One region of the Brachybacterium sp. HMSC06H03 genome, then DNA from elsewhere that is predicted to be linked to it. Evidence: predicted binding sites of a transcription regulator. Region 1 holds the regulator's gene; the other holds the start of a gene.
What was found. The regulator HrcA, encoded in region 1, represses chaperone genes, less so after heat shock. The targets are predictions, from matches to a motif close to TTNGCACTCGNNNNNNNCGAGTGCNAA.
Positions count from the first base shown of each region.

Region 2: groL (chaperonin GroEL) is a predicted target of HrcA. The motif match lies at 5,172-5,198, and genes of this name have one in related genera.

Region 1 covers NZ_KV788713.1:1,659-8,783, reverse strand. The annotation lists gene dnaJ (molecular chaperone DnaJ) at 1-1,055, opposite strand, end outside; gene hrcA (heat-inducible transcriptional repressor HrcA) at 1,128-2,129, opposite strand; gene HMPREF3159_RS04965 (DUF3097 domain-containing protein) at 2,273-3,169, shown strand; gene HMPREF3159_RS04960 (DUF4870 domain-containing protein) at 3,373-4,296, shown strand; gene HMPREF3159_RS18050 (iron chaperone) at 4,494-4,790, opposite strand; gene hemW (radical SAM family heme chaperone HemW) at 4,811-5,968, opposite strand; gene HMPREF3159_RS04945 (MOSC domain-containing protein) at 5,965-6,750, opposite strand; gene lepA (translation elongation factor 4) at 6,747-7,125, opposite strand, start outside.
Region 2 covers NZ_KV788640.1:2,816-9,940, reverse strand. The annotation lists gene HMPREF3159_RS00730 (TRAP transporter large permease) at 1-954, opposite strand, end outside; gene HMPREF3159_RS00725 (TRAP transporter small permease) at 958-1,557, opposite strand; gene HMPREF3159_RS00720 (TRAP transporter substrate-binding protein) at 1,587-2,660, opposite strand; gene HMPREF3159_RS00715 (SRPBCC family protein) at 2,780-3,241, opposite strand; gene groL (chaperonin GroEL) at 3,355-4,989, opposite strand; gene HMPREF3159_RS00705 (LytR C-terminal domain-containing protein) at 5,383-6,003, opposite strand; gene HMPREF3159_RS00700 (DUF3263 domain-containing protein) at 6,066-6,434, opposite strand; gene HMPREF3159_RS00695 (uracil-DNA glycosylase) at 6,568-7,125, shown strand, end outside.

The DNA of each region.
Region 1 (7,125 bases):
TCGTCGCCGCGGAGGGCGGCGAAGCGCTCGAGCAGCTCGCGCTCCTCGTCGGTGAGCGCGGTGGGCACGTCCACGTCGAGGACCACGCGGATGTCTCCGCGGCGCTCGCGGCGCAGCGGGGTCACGCCGAGGCCCTTGAGGACGATCTCCTCGCCGGGCTGGGCGCCGGGACGGACATCGAGCTCCTGCTCCCCGTCGAAGGTCTCCAGCGGGATCGTCGCGCCGAGCGCGGCGGTGGTCATCGGCACGGAGACCGTGGTGACCAGGTCGTCGCCGGCGCGGTCGAACATCTCGTGGTCCTTGACGGACAGCTCCACGAAGAGGTCGCCGGAGGGGCCGCCGGCCTCGCCGGTCTCGCCCTCGCCGCGCAGCTGGATGCGGGTGCCGTTCTCGACGCCGGAGGGGATGCGCACGGTGACGGTGCGCTCGGTGGCGGTGCGTCCGTGGCCGGAGCAGCCGGTGCAGGGGCTCTCGATCACGTCGCCATGGCCCTCGCAGGTGGGGCAGGGCGCCATGGTGACCATCTGGCCCAGCAGCGACTGCTGGACGCGCTGGACGTGGCCGGACCCGTTGCAGGCGGTGCAGCGGGTGGGGCTGGTGCCCGGCTCGGCGCAGGAGCCGGAGCAGCGCTCGCACAGCACGGCGGTGCGGAAGGTGACCTCCTGCTCGGTGCCGAAGACGACGTCGCGCAGCTCGATCTTCACCCGGCGCAGCACGTCGCCGCCGCGGCGCTGGCGCGGGACGGGGCCCTGGTTGCGCCCGCGCATCCCGGAGGCTCCGGCGAACATGTCGAAGATGTCGTTGAAGTCGAATCCGGCGCCGCCGCCGGGGAAGCCGCCCATGCCCGGGCCGCCGCCCATGTCGTACTGGCGGCGCTTGTCCGCATGGGAGAGGGTCTCGTACGCCTGGGAGACCTTCTTGAACTTCTCCGCCGCCTCCGGGTCCGGGTTGACGTCCGGGTGGAGGGTGCGGGCGAGCTTGCGGTACGCCTTCTTGATCTCCTCGGTCGAGGCGTCGCGGGAGACGCCGAGCAGCTCGTAGTAGTCGTCGTTCACAGGCGTGGGTCCTTCACAGGGGGTCGGAGGTCGGTGACGGCCGGCGACGGGCGCGGAGGCCCGCCGGCGCGGTCATTCGAGGAATCGGGAGACGTAGCGGGCGATCGCCTGGACGGTCGAGATCCCGGCCGCGTAGTCCATGCGGCTGGGGCCGAGGATCGCGAGGTGGGAGCCGGCGCCGTAGCCCGCGCCGACGAGCGCGGCCTGGTGCAGCGCCCGGTCGTGGAGCTCGGAGCCGATCCGCACCTGCACGTCCCCCGGGGAGACGTGCATCTCGGTGAACAGGCGCAGCAGCACCAGCTGCTCCTCGAGGACGTCCAGCAGCGGCTCGACGTCGCGGGCGAAGTCCTCGGCGGAGCGGGCGATGTTCGCGGTACCCGCCATCATGATGCGGTCCTCGGCGCGGGTCGCCGCCAGCGCGGTGAGCGCCTCGGCCACCTCCGCGGCGGCGGGCCGCTCGGGGACGGGCAGGGACTCGAGGTAATCCGTCAGCGGGCCTGCGAGGTCGGTGACCTCCCGGCCGGCGACGGCGCGGTTGAGCTGGTCGCGCAGCGCCGCGTAGTACTCGGCGGGGCGACCGGCGACGACGGGGACGGTGCGCTGGTCCACCCGCCCCGACTCGGTGATCAGCACGACCAGCAGCAGCGAGTCCGCGACCTTCACGAGCTCGACGTGGCGGATGCGGGCCTGGCGCCGGGCCGGGTACTGCACCATCGCGACCTGCTGGGTGAGCTGGGCGAGGAGGCGCACGGTGCGGGCCAGGAGCTCCTCGACGTCCCCCGCGTCCTCGAGCAGGGTGCGGATCGCTCGCTTCTCGGCGACGGAGAGGGGCTTGACCATCGCGACGTGGTCGACGAAGGCGCGATATCCCTTGTCGGTGGGGACGCGGCCGGCGGAGGTGTGGGGCTGGTGGATCAGCCCCTCCTCCTCGAGGACGGACATGTCGTTGCGGACGGTCGCCGCGGAGACGCCGAGCTCGTGCCGCTCCAGCAGCGACTTCGAGCCGACGGGCTCGCGCGTGGAGACGTAGTCCTCGACGATGGCGCCGAGGATCTGGAGCTTGCGGTCGTCCATGTCGTGCACCTCCTGCCGCGCGGTCCGGCACCGGGGCGTCCCGGCGCCCGGGTCTCCCTGGACATTGGCACTCTCCCATGCCAAGTGCCAATCGTACGCGTCCGCGGCGTGCTTCGCAGAGAGGCGTTCGCCACGGGACTACAGTGTCCGCCGTGTCCACCCCGCCTGCTCGCTTCCCCGACCGGTACGGCGCCGATGTGCTCTCCTCCGGTCCGCCCGCCCATCACCACCGCCGCCCCGTCGGCCGCGAGGTCCCCGCGCAGCGCGACCTCGTCGTCGAGGAGGCCTCGACCGGCTTCACCGGCGCGATCACGCTCGTGGAGAAGACGGCCGGGGAGCTGATCGTCGAGCTGGAGGACGGCCGCGGCCGACGCCGCACCTTCCCGCTCGGGCCGGGCTTCATGATCGACGGGCAGCCCGTCGTCCTCACCCGCCCGCAGGCGGCGCAGAAGGCGCCGGTCCGCAAGCGCTCCGCCTCCGGCTCGGTGTACGTCGAGGGGGCGAAGGCGCGCACCGCCCGAGCCTCGCGGATCTGGGTCGAGGGCACCCATGACGCGGAGCTGGTGCAGAAGGTGTGGGGCCATGACCTGCGGATCGAGGGCATCGTCGTCGAGCAGCTCGAGGGCGCCGACAACCTCGCAGAGCGCGTGCGCGAGTTCGGCCCCTCCCCCGGCCGCCGGCTCGGGATCCTGGTGGACCACCTGGTGAAGGGGTCGAAGGAGTCCCGCATCGCGGCCGAGGTGATGGCCCTGCCGGGCGCCCGCGGGAACGTCACCGTGCTCGGCCACCCGTACGTCGACGTGTGGCAGGCCGTGAAGCCCGCACGCGTAGGACTGAAGGAGTGGCCGCACATCCCCAGGGGGACGGACATCAAGGTCGGCTCCCTCGCTGCGCTCGGCTGGCCCCACGAGGACAAGGCCGACATCGGCCTGGGCTGGAAGCGGATCCTCTCCACGGTCCGCTCCTACGCCGATGTCGAGCCGACACTCTCGGGGCGCATCGAGGAGCTCATCGACTTCGTCACCGTCGACCAGGGCTGACCGAGCCGCTGCACGGGACGGGGAGGCGAGCCGTCGATGCGCCTCTCGGTGCGGCCGACGGCGACTCTCGCCAGCCCACCGGGGGGATATCCCCCAGCGGATGCGGCGGACCGCCGCGCTGACCGCGGGGGCCCAGGCTCGTTAGGGTGAACCCGTCACCCGAGACGACGGCACCCGCGCCGACCGAGACGAAGAAGGATCCCATGAGCCAGACTCCGCATCCGCACGACCCGTACGGCACCGAGCCCGGCACCCCCGCCTCCGACTCGCTGCCCGAGCAGCCTGCCGCGCGCCCGGCCTCGGACCACCTCGACATCGACGCGCCTGCCGCCCCCGCGCCGCAGGAGCAGGGCAGCGCGACCTCGGACCCGGCAGAGCATCCTTACGATCCCTTCGCGCAGTCCGCTCCCAGCGCGCAGCCGGCCCCCGCCGCGCTGCATGATCCCTTCGCGCAGCAGGACCCCTACGCGCAGCCGGGCTCCGCTCAGCAGGCGGATCCCTACGGGCAGTCTGCGAGCTCGGCCGCTCCGGCCGCAGCGCCGCCCTCCCCCTACGGGGCGCCCTCGCCGGCCCAGCCCTCCGCGCAGCAGGCCCACGCTCAGCAGCCGTACGGGCAGCAGCATGCTCCGCACGCGCAGCAGCACGCTCCCCACGCCGCCCACGGACAGACTTCACCCGGAGGAACCATGAACCCCGACCAGGCCCCCGCCCACGTCAAGGGCGTCTTCGACGGCCCGCTGATCGGCCAGCCCACCACCGAGTCCGACACGAAGCTCTGGGCGATGTTCGCGCATCTCTCGGCGATCGTCGGCTACGTGATCGGTGCCGGCTTCCTCGGCTGGCTCGGCCCGCTGATCATCTTCCTGGTCTACAAGGACCGCAACCGCTTCGTCCGCTACAACGCGGCGGAGGCGCTGAACGCGGCGATCGCGACCCTGATCGTGGAGATCGCGCTCGCCATCGTCTTCACGATCATCACGGTCATCACCTTCGGCTTCGGCTCGGTGCTCTTCGCCCTCATCGGCGTCCCGGCGCTGGTCCACGTCGTCTTCGCCATCATCGGCGCGGTGAAGGCCTACCAGGGCGAGTGGTGGAACTACCCCGTCAACATCCGCCTCGTGAAGTGATCCGCGTCCGCAGCAGCTGAGTCACGGCCGACGGCCGGACGCAGGAGCCCCCGGAGTCGCTCCCGGGGGCTCCTGCATGTCGGGGCGCGGGCGGCCGTTGCCGCGCGCCGGAACCGGATGCCGCGCGCCCGGGCCGGACGCGGTGGGCCAGGACTCGACACCGCGCGCAGGGTCCTGCCGCACGGCGCCGCGGCCCGTCACATCCAGTTCACGCCGTCCTGCTCGAACTCGGTGAGACGGTGGCGCGCCATGCGCCGCAGCAGGTCCCCCGGCATCGGCGTGTCGTAGGGGAGCTTCACGCTGCCCTTGCCGGTCTCGAGCCCCTCGAGCTCGTCGGCGAAGGCCTCCTTCGCGCTCGGGGTGACGGTGAAGTTCGCGTGCGCCGTGTGGGTGCTGATGACGAGCAGGATCGTGCCGCGGGGGTGGACGAAGGCGGGGCTGCCCCATTTGATCGCCTCGGTCGCCTCGGGCTCGACGGGCTCGGTCGTCGAGATCGTTCCGCGGTCGAGGGGTCTCAGGGCACGAGGTCGCGGATCACCCCGTCGGCGAGCAGACGCCCCTCCCTGGTGAGGACCGCGCGGCCTGCGGCGAGGGCGTCGGGATCGAGGTGGCCCCGATCGCGGTGCACCTCGAGCATCGAGCGGTTCTGCTCAGGCACGACGTCGACGGCGAGGCCGTCGGCGATCCGCAGCTCGAGCATGATCCGCTCGACGAGCCGGTCCTCGGCGGCGACCTGCTCGCTGTCCGCCACGGGCAGTTCGGCTGAGGCGAGCATGCGCGCGTAGCGGCTGGGATGCTTCACGTTCCAGGAGCGCAGGCCGTCGCGGTGGCGGTGCGCGCCGGGTCCGATCCCCCACCAGTCCCCGCCCTTCCAGTAGGCGAGGTTGTGGCGGGAGCGGTGCTCGGGAGTGCGGGCGAAGTTGGAGACCTCGTACCAGGTCAGGCCCGCCTCGCGCGTGAGGTCGTCGACGAGCTCGTACTTGTCGGCCATGTCGTCGGGGTCCGGCGCCTCGATCTCGCCGCGGCGCAGCTGCCGGGCCATGGCGGTGTTGCCCTCGATGATCAGCGAGTAGGCGGAGAGGTGGTCGACCTCGCAGGCCAGGGCCGCGCGCACGGAGGTCTCGACGTCGGCGACGGTCTCCCCCGGCGTGCCGTAGATGAGGTCGAGGCTGACCTGGAGGCCCGCCTCCTTCGCCCACTGGACCACCTGCGGCACCCGTTCGGGGTCGTGGGTGCGGTCCAGGGTCGCGAGCACCGACGGGATCGCGGACTGCATGCCGATCGAGACGCGGGTGATTCCGCCGTCGGCCAGGCGCGAGAGCGAGGCGCGGGTGACCGAGTCGGGGTTCGCCTCGGTGGTGACCTCGGCGCCGTCCGCGAGCGGGATCAGGGAGCGGAGATGATCGAGCATGCGGACCAGGTCGTCGGCGGGCAGGAGGGTGGGGGTCCCGCCGCCGAAGAAGACGGTGGAGATCTCCTCGTACTCGTACCCGGCCGCGCGGTCCGCGGCGAGGGTCAGGTCCATCTCGGCCATGGCGTTGTCCGCGTACTCGGCCTGGGACCCGCCGCCGCCCAGCTCGGCGTTCGTGTAGGTGTTGAAGTCGCAGTACCCGCAGCGCACGGCGCAGAACGGAACGTGGATGTAGGCGGAGAGGTCCTTCACGACCGTCACAGCCCGAGACCGAGACCGAGGCCCCGTCCGGTGGAGCGCAGCCGCTCCGGGAAGTCCTCGCGCTCCCCCGCTCTGGCGAGCGTCTTCTGCGCGGCGCCGACGAGCGTCTCGTACAGCACGGTGCCGCTAGCCTCCGCCCAGTCGAGCAGGGCGCGGGCCTGCACGGCGCCCAGTCCCCGGAAGGCGTCGGCGATGGTCACGCCGTGGTCCGGGCGCTCGAGCACCTCGATCGCGTCGCCGGCGCGCACCTCGCCCTCGACGAGCACGCGGAAGTAGGCACCGGCGCGGCCCTGGTCGGTGAAGACGCGGCCCCAGCGGCGGTCCCCCATCCAGGCGGCGAAGGTGCCGCAGGGGTTGCGGGGGCAGGACGCCTCGAGCTCGGCGCCGCCGATCCGCCAGCGCTCGCCGATCACCGCATGGTCGGTGTCCTGGCCGACGGTGGCGAGGTTCTCGCCGAAGAACCCGTCGGGCAGCTCGTGGCCGAGCGCGGCGGCATAGGCCTCGCGCACCTCCCGGGAGTAGGCGTAGACGGCCTTGAAGATCCCGCCGTGGTGCTCACGGTCGCCCTGCACGTCGCCGAGCACGCCGTGGGTGAGGAGCGTGACGGGCCCGTCGGCCGGGCGCTTGTCGATCCCGCTCATGAGGGAGCGCTCGCGCACCTCGAAGAGCTGGGCGACCGTGCACACCGCGCCGAGCCGGCCGCCGCCGGGTTCGAAGGCGACCTCGAGCGCGTCGAGGCGGCGCGGGGCGGTCTCGGGCAGCGGTCCGGGCGCAGTGCTCACTTCTTCTTCTTCTCGTCCTTCGAGGGCTCGGCGGCGTCGGAGGAGAGCGCGGCGATGAAGGCCTCCTGCGGCACCTCGACGGAGCCGATGTTCTTCATGCGCTTCTTGCCCTCCTTCTGCTTCTCCAGCAGCTTGCGCTTGCGGGAGATGTCGCCGCCGTAGCACTTGGACAGCACGTCCTTGCGCATGGCGCGGATGTTCTCGCGGGCGATGATGCGCGAGCCGATCGCGGCCTGGATCGGGACCTCGAACTGCTGGCGCGGGATGAGGTTCTTGAGCTTGCCGGACATGCCCACGCCGTAGGAGTAGGCCTTGTCGCGGTGCACGATCGCGCTGAACGCGTCGACCGGCTCGCCCTGCAGGAGGATGTCCACC
Region 2 (7,125 bases), on a different contig from region 1:
GTCCGCCAGTCCCAGCAGCGCGGAGAAGATCGACTGCGGGATCATCGCGTAGGACAGCACCCAGCTCAGCGCCGAGGAGACCGCCACCAGCAGCATCACGACCGCCGTGGTGCGGGCGGCGCCCGCGATCACGGTGGGGAGGTTCTTCAGGGTGAGCTGTCGGTAGACGAGTCCGAGGATGAACGAGTAGGCCACGGCGATCACCGCGGACTCGGTCGCGGTGAAGAAGCCGGCCAGCAGGCCGCCGATCACGATCACGATCATGAGGATCGCGGGCACGGCCTTCAGCAGTGTGGTGATCGCGAGGCCGACGGGGACCTTCTCGCCGCGGGCGCTCATGCCGGGGCGGGTGCGGGAGAGGATCGCGACGACCACGAGACAGGCGAGCACCCACACGACGCCCGGGCCGTAGCCCGCGACGAACAGCGTGGCCACGGAGGTCGAGGAGACCAGCGAGTACACGATCAGGGTGTTCGACGGCGGGATCATCATGCCGGCCGGGGCGGAGGCCGCGTTGACGGCCGCGGAGACCGAGGGGTCGTAGCCCTCGCGCTTCATGCGCGGGCCGAGGGTCGAGCCCATCGCCGCGGCCGACGCGACGGCCGCGCCGGAGACGGAGCCGAACAGCGCATTGGCGACGACGTTGGTCTGGGCGAGGGAGCCGGGCATCCGGCCCACCAGCACCTTGGCGGCGTCGATGAGGCGTTCGGCGATGCCGCCGGTGTTCATCAGCGACCCGGCGAGCACGAAGAACGGAATCGCCAGCAGCGTGAACGAGCTGGCTCCGGTGAACATGCGCTGGGAGGCGACGAACACGGCCTGCTCGGTGCCGACCACGGCGGCGAGCGCCACGATCGAGGGGAGGCCGATCGCGATCGCGATCGGGGCGCCGACGCCGATGAGCACGACGACTCCGGCGATGAGGATGACTCCGGCGAGAGTTGCGGGATCCACGGCTCAGGCCTCCTTCTGCTCGGTCGGGGTGGCGGGCGAGGCCGGAGAGGTCGACGCGGCCGGCGGAGCGGTCACATCGGCTCCTGCCGGTCCGTCGGCCGCTGCTGTCCCGTCGGCACCGGCGGCGTCGAGAGCGGCCTCGGTCTGGGCGTCGTGACCGGCGAGCATGTCGTCGCCGCGCGCGGCGCGCACGAGGTCCTCGAGGGCGAACAGGGCGATGAGCACGCCTGCGATCGGCAGGGCCAGGTACATCTGTCCCACGGTCACCGGCATGCCCGGGATCGCCTGGTCGAAGGAGATCGACATGCCGCGGATCCCACCCCAGACCAGGCCCAGCAGCGCGAAGGCGAGGACGGAGAGCTCGACGAGCACGGACGTGATGCGCTGCGCGGAACGGGGCATCAGGCGGGCGAAGAAGTCCACCGCCACATGGCCCCGCTCCCCGAACACCATCGCGACGGAGAACAGCACCAGCCAGATGAAGAGGTACTGGGAGACGGTGGTGGTCCAGCCGCTGGGCGACTGCAGCACCTGGCGGGTGAACACCTGCCAGAACACCACGAGCACCAGCACCACGAACAGGGCGATGCTGATCCAGGTCAAGCCCTGGACGGTCCTCCTGCGCGGCGCACTCATCGCTCCACCCCCATCTCGTCGGCGAGCGCGCGGACGCGCTCGTACAGGTCCTCGTCCTCGGGGCTGTCCAGGAAGGAGCGCCCCACCTCCTCGATCGCCGGGGTGAACGCCTCGGGATCGGGCTCGGTGATCTCCACGCCGGCCTCCTCCATCGCCTGGATGCTGGCCTCGGTCTCCTGCGCCCACAGCGTCACGAACTCCTCCTGCGCGGCGGTGAAGGACTCGGTGAACGCGGTCCGGTCGGCCTCGTCCATCTCCTCGATCCGGTCCACGTTGGCCATGACGTAGTCCAGGCCGACGAGGTGGTTGGTGAGGGTGAAGTGCGGGGCGATCTCGTAGTGGCGCTGGGTCACGTAGCTGACCTCGTTGTTCTCGGCGCCGTTGAGCACCCCGGCCTGCAGGGCGGTGTACACCTCGCCGTAGGCCATCGGGGTGGGCGAGGCGCCGAGCGCACGGGTCAGCTCCATGAACACGTCGGACTCCTGAACACGGATCTTGAGCCCGGCGAGGTCCTCGGGCCCCTCGATCGGGCCGCGGTCGGTGTAGACGTGGCGGGAGCCCTGGGTGAAGCCGCCGAGCACCCGCAGGCGGCGCTCGTCCTCGAGGGAGGAGAACAGCTCGCCCACGATCGAGTCGTCCTTGAGCACGGCGGTCTGGTGCTCGATGTCCACGAAGGCACCGGGCAGGTTCAGGGGCCGGAACGCCATGGAGAGGTTCTCGACCTGCGGCGCGGAGATCACGGCCATGTCGACGCTGCCGTCGGAGACGAGCTGGACCACCTCCTGCTGCGCGCCGAGCGCCTCGTTGGCGTAGACGCGGGCTCCCCACCGGCCCTCGGTCGCCTCGGCGAGCTTCTCGCCGAAGGCCGTCAGCGCGAGATAGCTGGGGTGCGTCTCGGTCTGGTTCAGGGAGACCGTCAGGATGTTCTCGACGTCGGTGGCGGCGCCGGCGTCGTCCGGTGCGCAGCCGCCGAGCGCGAGCGCTCCGGCGCCCAGCAGCGGGATCCCTGTCAGCAGTGTGCGCCGCACCGGGCGTGGCGTCGGCGGTCTCGGGGTCGTCCTCGACCTCATGCGTTCCTCCTCCTCAAGGCGTCGAGGAGTCGCACAGCGGCGTCCTCGACGGGGTACGCCGCCCATCCTGACCGCGAACGCGGCGGACCGCCGGTCCTTGCCGGAGGTTTCCCGCGTGGTCAGCGGGCGGTGAGCGCCTCGCGAATCGCGGCGAGGGTGGCGGGGATGCCCTCCCGTGCCGCCTCGTGGCGAATCGCGATCTCCTCCTCCGCCCGGTCGCCATAGCGCTCGAGGAACACCTCCTCGAGGCGCGCGGTGGTGCGGGTGTACTCGGTCAGCTCGGTCCCGCCGCCGTCCGCCGGCCGCATCCGGTAGCCCCATTCGGCACGGCCCGGACCCACGGACCAGGCGAAGTGCTCCCCGGGCACGTCCGCGATCACCTCGGAGACGGTCTCCCACTCCCGCACCGGGGTGCGGTTGTGGCCGATGAACCGGGCGCCGACGCCGCGCCGCTCGTCCTCCCACTCGCAGCGGTGGCACTGCCGGCTCCACTCCCCCGTCCGGGTGACGTCGCTGAGCAGCGCGTGCACCTCCTCCGGGTCGGCGTCGACGTGGATCGAGTCCTGCAGCTCATAGGTCATGGCGTCATTGTGTCGTGCACGGCGCCCCGGGTCCGGACAGCAACGAGCCCCGACCCTCGTCAGAGGATCGGGGCTCATCGAGCGCTCGGGTGGAGCGGCAGGTGATCAGCAGATCACATCATGCCGCCCATGCCCCCCATGCCGCCCATGTCGCCGCCGGCGGCCGGGGCCTCGGGCTCCGGCTTGTCGGCCACGACGGCCTCGGTGGTGAGGAACAGGCCCGCGATGGACGCGGCGTTCTGCAGCGCGGAGCGGGTCACCTTGACGGGGTCGATGATCCCGGCCGAGACCAGGTCCTCGTACTCGCCGGTGGCCGCGTTCAGGCCCTGGCCGACGGGCAGGCCCTTGACCTTCTCCGCCACGACGCCGCCCTCGAGACCGGCGTTGACCGCGATCTGCTTGAGCGGTGCCTCGATGGCGACCTTGACGATGTTGCCACCGGTGGCCTCATCGCCCTCGAGGGCGAGCTTGCCGAAGGTGTCCGCACCGGCCTGCAGCAGAGCGACGCCACCACCGGCGACGACGCCCTCGTCCACGGCGGCCTTGGCATTGCGCACGGCATCCTCGATGCGGTGCTTGCGCTCCTTGAGCTCGACCTCGGTCGCGGCGCCGGCCTTGATGACGGCGACGCCGCCGGCCAGCTTCGCGAGGCGCTCCTGGAGCTTCTCGCGGTCGTAGTCCGAGTCGGAGTTCTCGATCTCGGCGCGGATCTGGGAGACGCGGCCGGCGATGCGGTCGGCGTCGCCGGTGCCCTCGACGATGGTGGTCTCGTCCTTGGTGACGACGATCTTGCGCGCCTGGCCGAGCTGCTCGAGACCGGCGGTCTCCAGCTTGAGGCCGACCTCCTCGGCGATGACCTGGCCGCCGGTGAGGATGGCCATGTCCTCCAGCATCGCCTTGCGGCGGTCGCCGAAGCCGGGGGCCTTGACGGCCACGGACTTGAAGGAGCCCTTGAGCTTGTTCACCACGAGCACCGCGAGGGCCTCGCCCTCGACGTCCTCGGCGATGATCGCCAGCGGCTTGCCGGCCTGGATGACCTTCTCCAGCAGCGGCAGCAGGTCCTTGACGGAGGACACCTTGGAGGAGAGCAGGAGGATGTAGGGATCCTCGAGCACGGTCTCCTGGCGCTCGGCGTCGGTGACGAAGTACGGCGAGATGAAGCCCTTGTCGAAGCGCATGCCCTCGGTGAGCTCCAGCTCGAGGCCCATGGTGTTGGACTCCTCGACCGTGATCACGCCCTCCTTGCCGACCTTGTCGAGGGCCTCGGCGATGAGCTCGCCGATGGCCGGGTCGGCCGCGGAGATGGCGGCGGTGGAGGCGATCTGCTCCTTGGTCTCGATCTCCTTGGCCTGCTTGAGCAGGGTCTCGGAGACCGCGGCCACGGCCTGGTCGATGCCGCGCTTGAGCGCGATCGGGTTGGCGCCCGCGGCGACGTTGCGCAGGCCCTCCTTGACCAGGGCCTGGGCGAGGACGGTGGCGGTGGTGGTGCCGTCGCCGGCGATGTCGTCGGTCTTCTTGGCGACCTCCTTCACCAGCTCGGCGCCGATCTTCTCGTAGGGATCGTCGAGCTCGATCTCCTTGGCGATCGACACGCCGTCGTTGGTGATGGTGGGGGCGCCCCAGGACTTCTCGAGCACGACGTTGCGACCCTTGGGGCCGAGGGTGACCTTGACGGCGTCGGCGAGCTGGTTCATTCCCCGCTCGAGGCCGCGCCGGGCCTCCTCGTCGTAAGAGATGAGCTTGGCCATTGTGGAATCTCTCCCGTGTCTGTGATGTCCACCCGGCCCAGTGCCCGCGACGGACGGGAGCCGACTCCGTGTTCATGTCCCACGGCGCCGACGCCCTCACGGGGCCGGAATGTTCAGGTCCCGGTGCGCGGAGGCGATGTGCGCGAGGCTGTCACTCCCGTGCACCGAGTGCCAGATCATCATAAGCACTCTGCCCCTGAGAGTGCTAACTCTCCGCGAGGAGCGGACACGGCCCCGTCGTCCGGCCCGGACGTCGTCGGGGGTCACCCTCGTCGAACGGCACCGACGGGCGCGCACCCCGTCCGGTCCACACGGCCCGCACACACCGACGCGCCGCCCCTCCCGGAGGAGGAGCGGCGCGTCGCGGGGGCAGCAGGGGCGGCTGGGGAGGGGTCAGCCCTCGCCCTCGCCGCCCTGATCACCTTGGTCGCCGTCGCCGCTGTCGCCCTCGTCGCCGCCGTCACCGGGCTCGGTGACCGCGATGAAGGTCAGGGGCGAGTCGTACTCGTCGCTCTGGCGGGCCTCGCCGGCGCCGACCTGCTCGGCGAGCGCCTGGGCGGTGTCCGCGTCGGCCTCGTCGCGGTAGAACACGACGGGCTCCTGCTGGGGGCTGTCGGCGGTGGCGACGCTGACGTCCTCCCAGCCCTCGCCCTGGAGCTCCCCCTGCCAGGTGCCGGCGAGGCCGTTGATGCTGCCGGCGTTGATCACCTGGACGGGCACGGAGAGGTCGGGCTCCGGGGCGGGCTCCTCCGAGGGGCTCTCCTCGGGGGCGGCCTCGCTCGAGGCGCTCTCGGAGCTGGAGGCCGGGCCCTCGGCGCCGTCGTCGCCGCCGCCCATGCCGCCGATCACGAAGAGCAGCACCACCAGCAGCACCACGGCCGCGCCGATGATGATGATGTACAGCAGGTTCTCCCGCCAGAAGGGGAGCTCGGCGCGGTGGGCGCCGTGGAAGGTGACGGCGTCCGCCTCGTCGTCGAATCGGTCCGGCGGGTAGGGATACTGGGAATCAGCCACGGACCCATTTAACATGGTCGACCCGGATCGGGGGTGGAGCACACGCCCCGGAGACGGATGGCTCAGGCCACGCGATGGTCGCCGCCGAGGGAGGCGCCGCGTTCCTCGGAGGTGCGCCGGGCGCGGAGCCGGTTGACGACGGCGGGGGCCGCGCGCAGCGCCGCCGGCTCGTCGAGCAGGGCGTTCAGCCGCACGTAGTAGGCGACCTTCGACAGCCCGATCTCCTCGCGGATCGCCCGCTCCTTCGCGCCGACGTAGCGGAAGGTGCGTCCCTCGAGCGCGAGGATCCGCCGGTCCCGCTCGGTGAGCGCCCCCTGCGGCCCCGGCTGCGCGCCCTCGGACGGCACGCGCTCGGACGACATGCGCTCCGACGACGGGGCGTCGGTGGGGCGCACGTCGGCGCGGGCGGGCTCGTCGGAGGCGGAGGGCATGGTCCGAGGCTACGCAACCGCGCCCGCTCCCCCGCGCTGCCACGCCGCCGCCCTGCGCAGGTCGTGAGGGATGCCTCGCCGGGAGGGGCCGACGCGCCCCGTCGGCGCCGCCCGCGGATGGTTGACTGCCTCCATGGCTGCTCCCCTGACCGAGATCATCGCCCCCGACTGGGCCGAGACCCTCCGCCCCGTCGAGGACCGCCTCCACGAGATCGGCGGCTTCCTGCGCGAGGAGGTCCGCGCGGGCCGCGGCTACCTGCCGGCCGGCGAGGCGGTGCTGCGCGCCTTCACCCGGCCGATGTCCGAGGTGCGGGTGCTGATCGTCGGCCAGGACCCGTATCCCACCCCGGGGCACCCGATCGGTCTGTCCTTCGCGGTGGAGCGGCACGTGCGCCCGCTCCCCCGCTCCCTGACCAACATCTACAAGGAGCTCGAGAGCGATCTCGGCATCGCCCCCGCCGCGCACGGCGACCTCTCCTCCTGGCAGGACCAGGGGGTGCTGCTGCTGAACCGGGTCCTCACCGTCGCGCCCGGCGCCCCGGCCTCCCACCGACGTCGAGGCTGGGAGGAGATCACCGAGCACGCGATCCGCGCCCTGGTGGCCCGCGGCGGGCCGCTCGCGGCGATCCTCTGGGGCCGTGACGCGCAGTCGCTGATCCCGCTGCTGGGCGAGGTGCCGCATGTGGCGAGC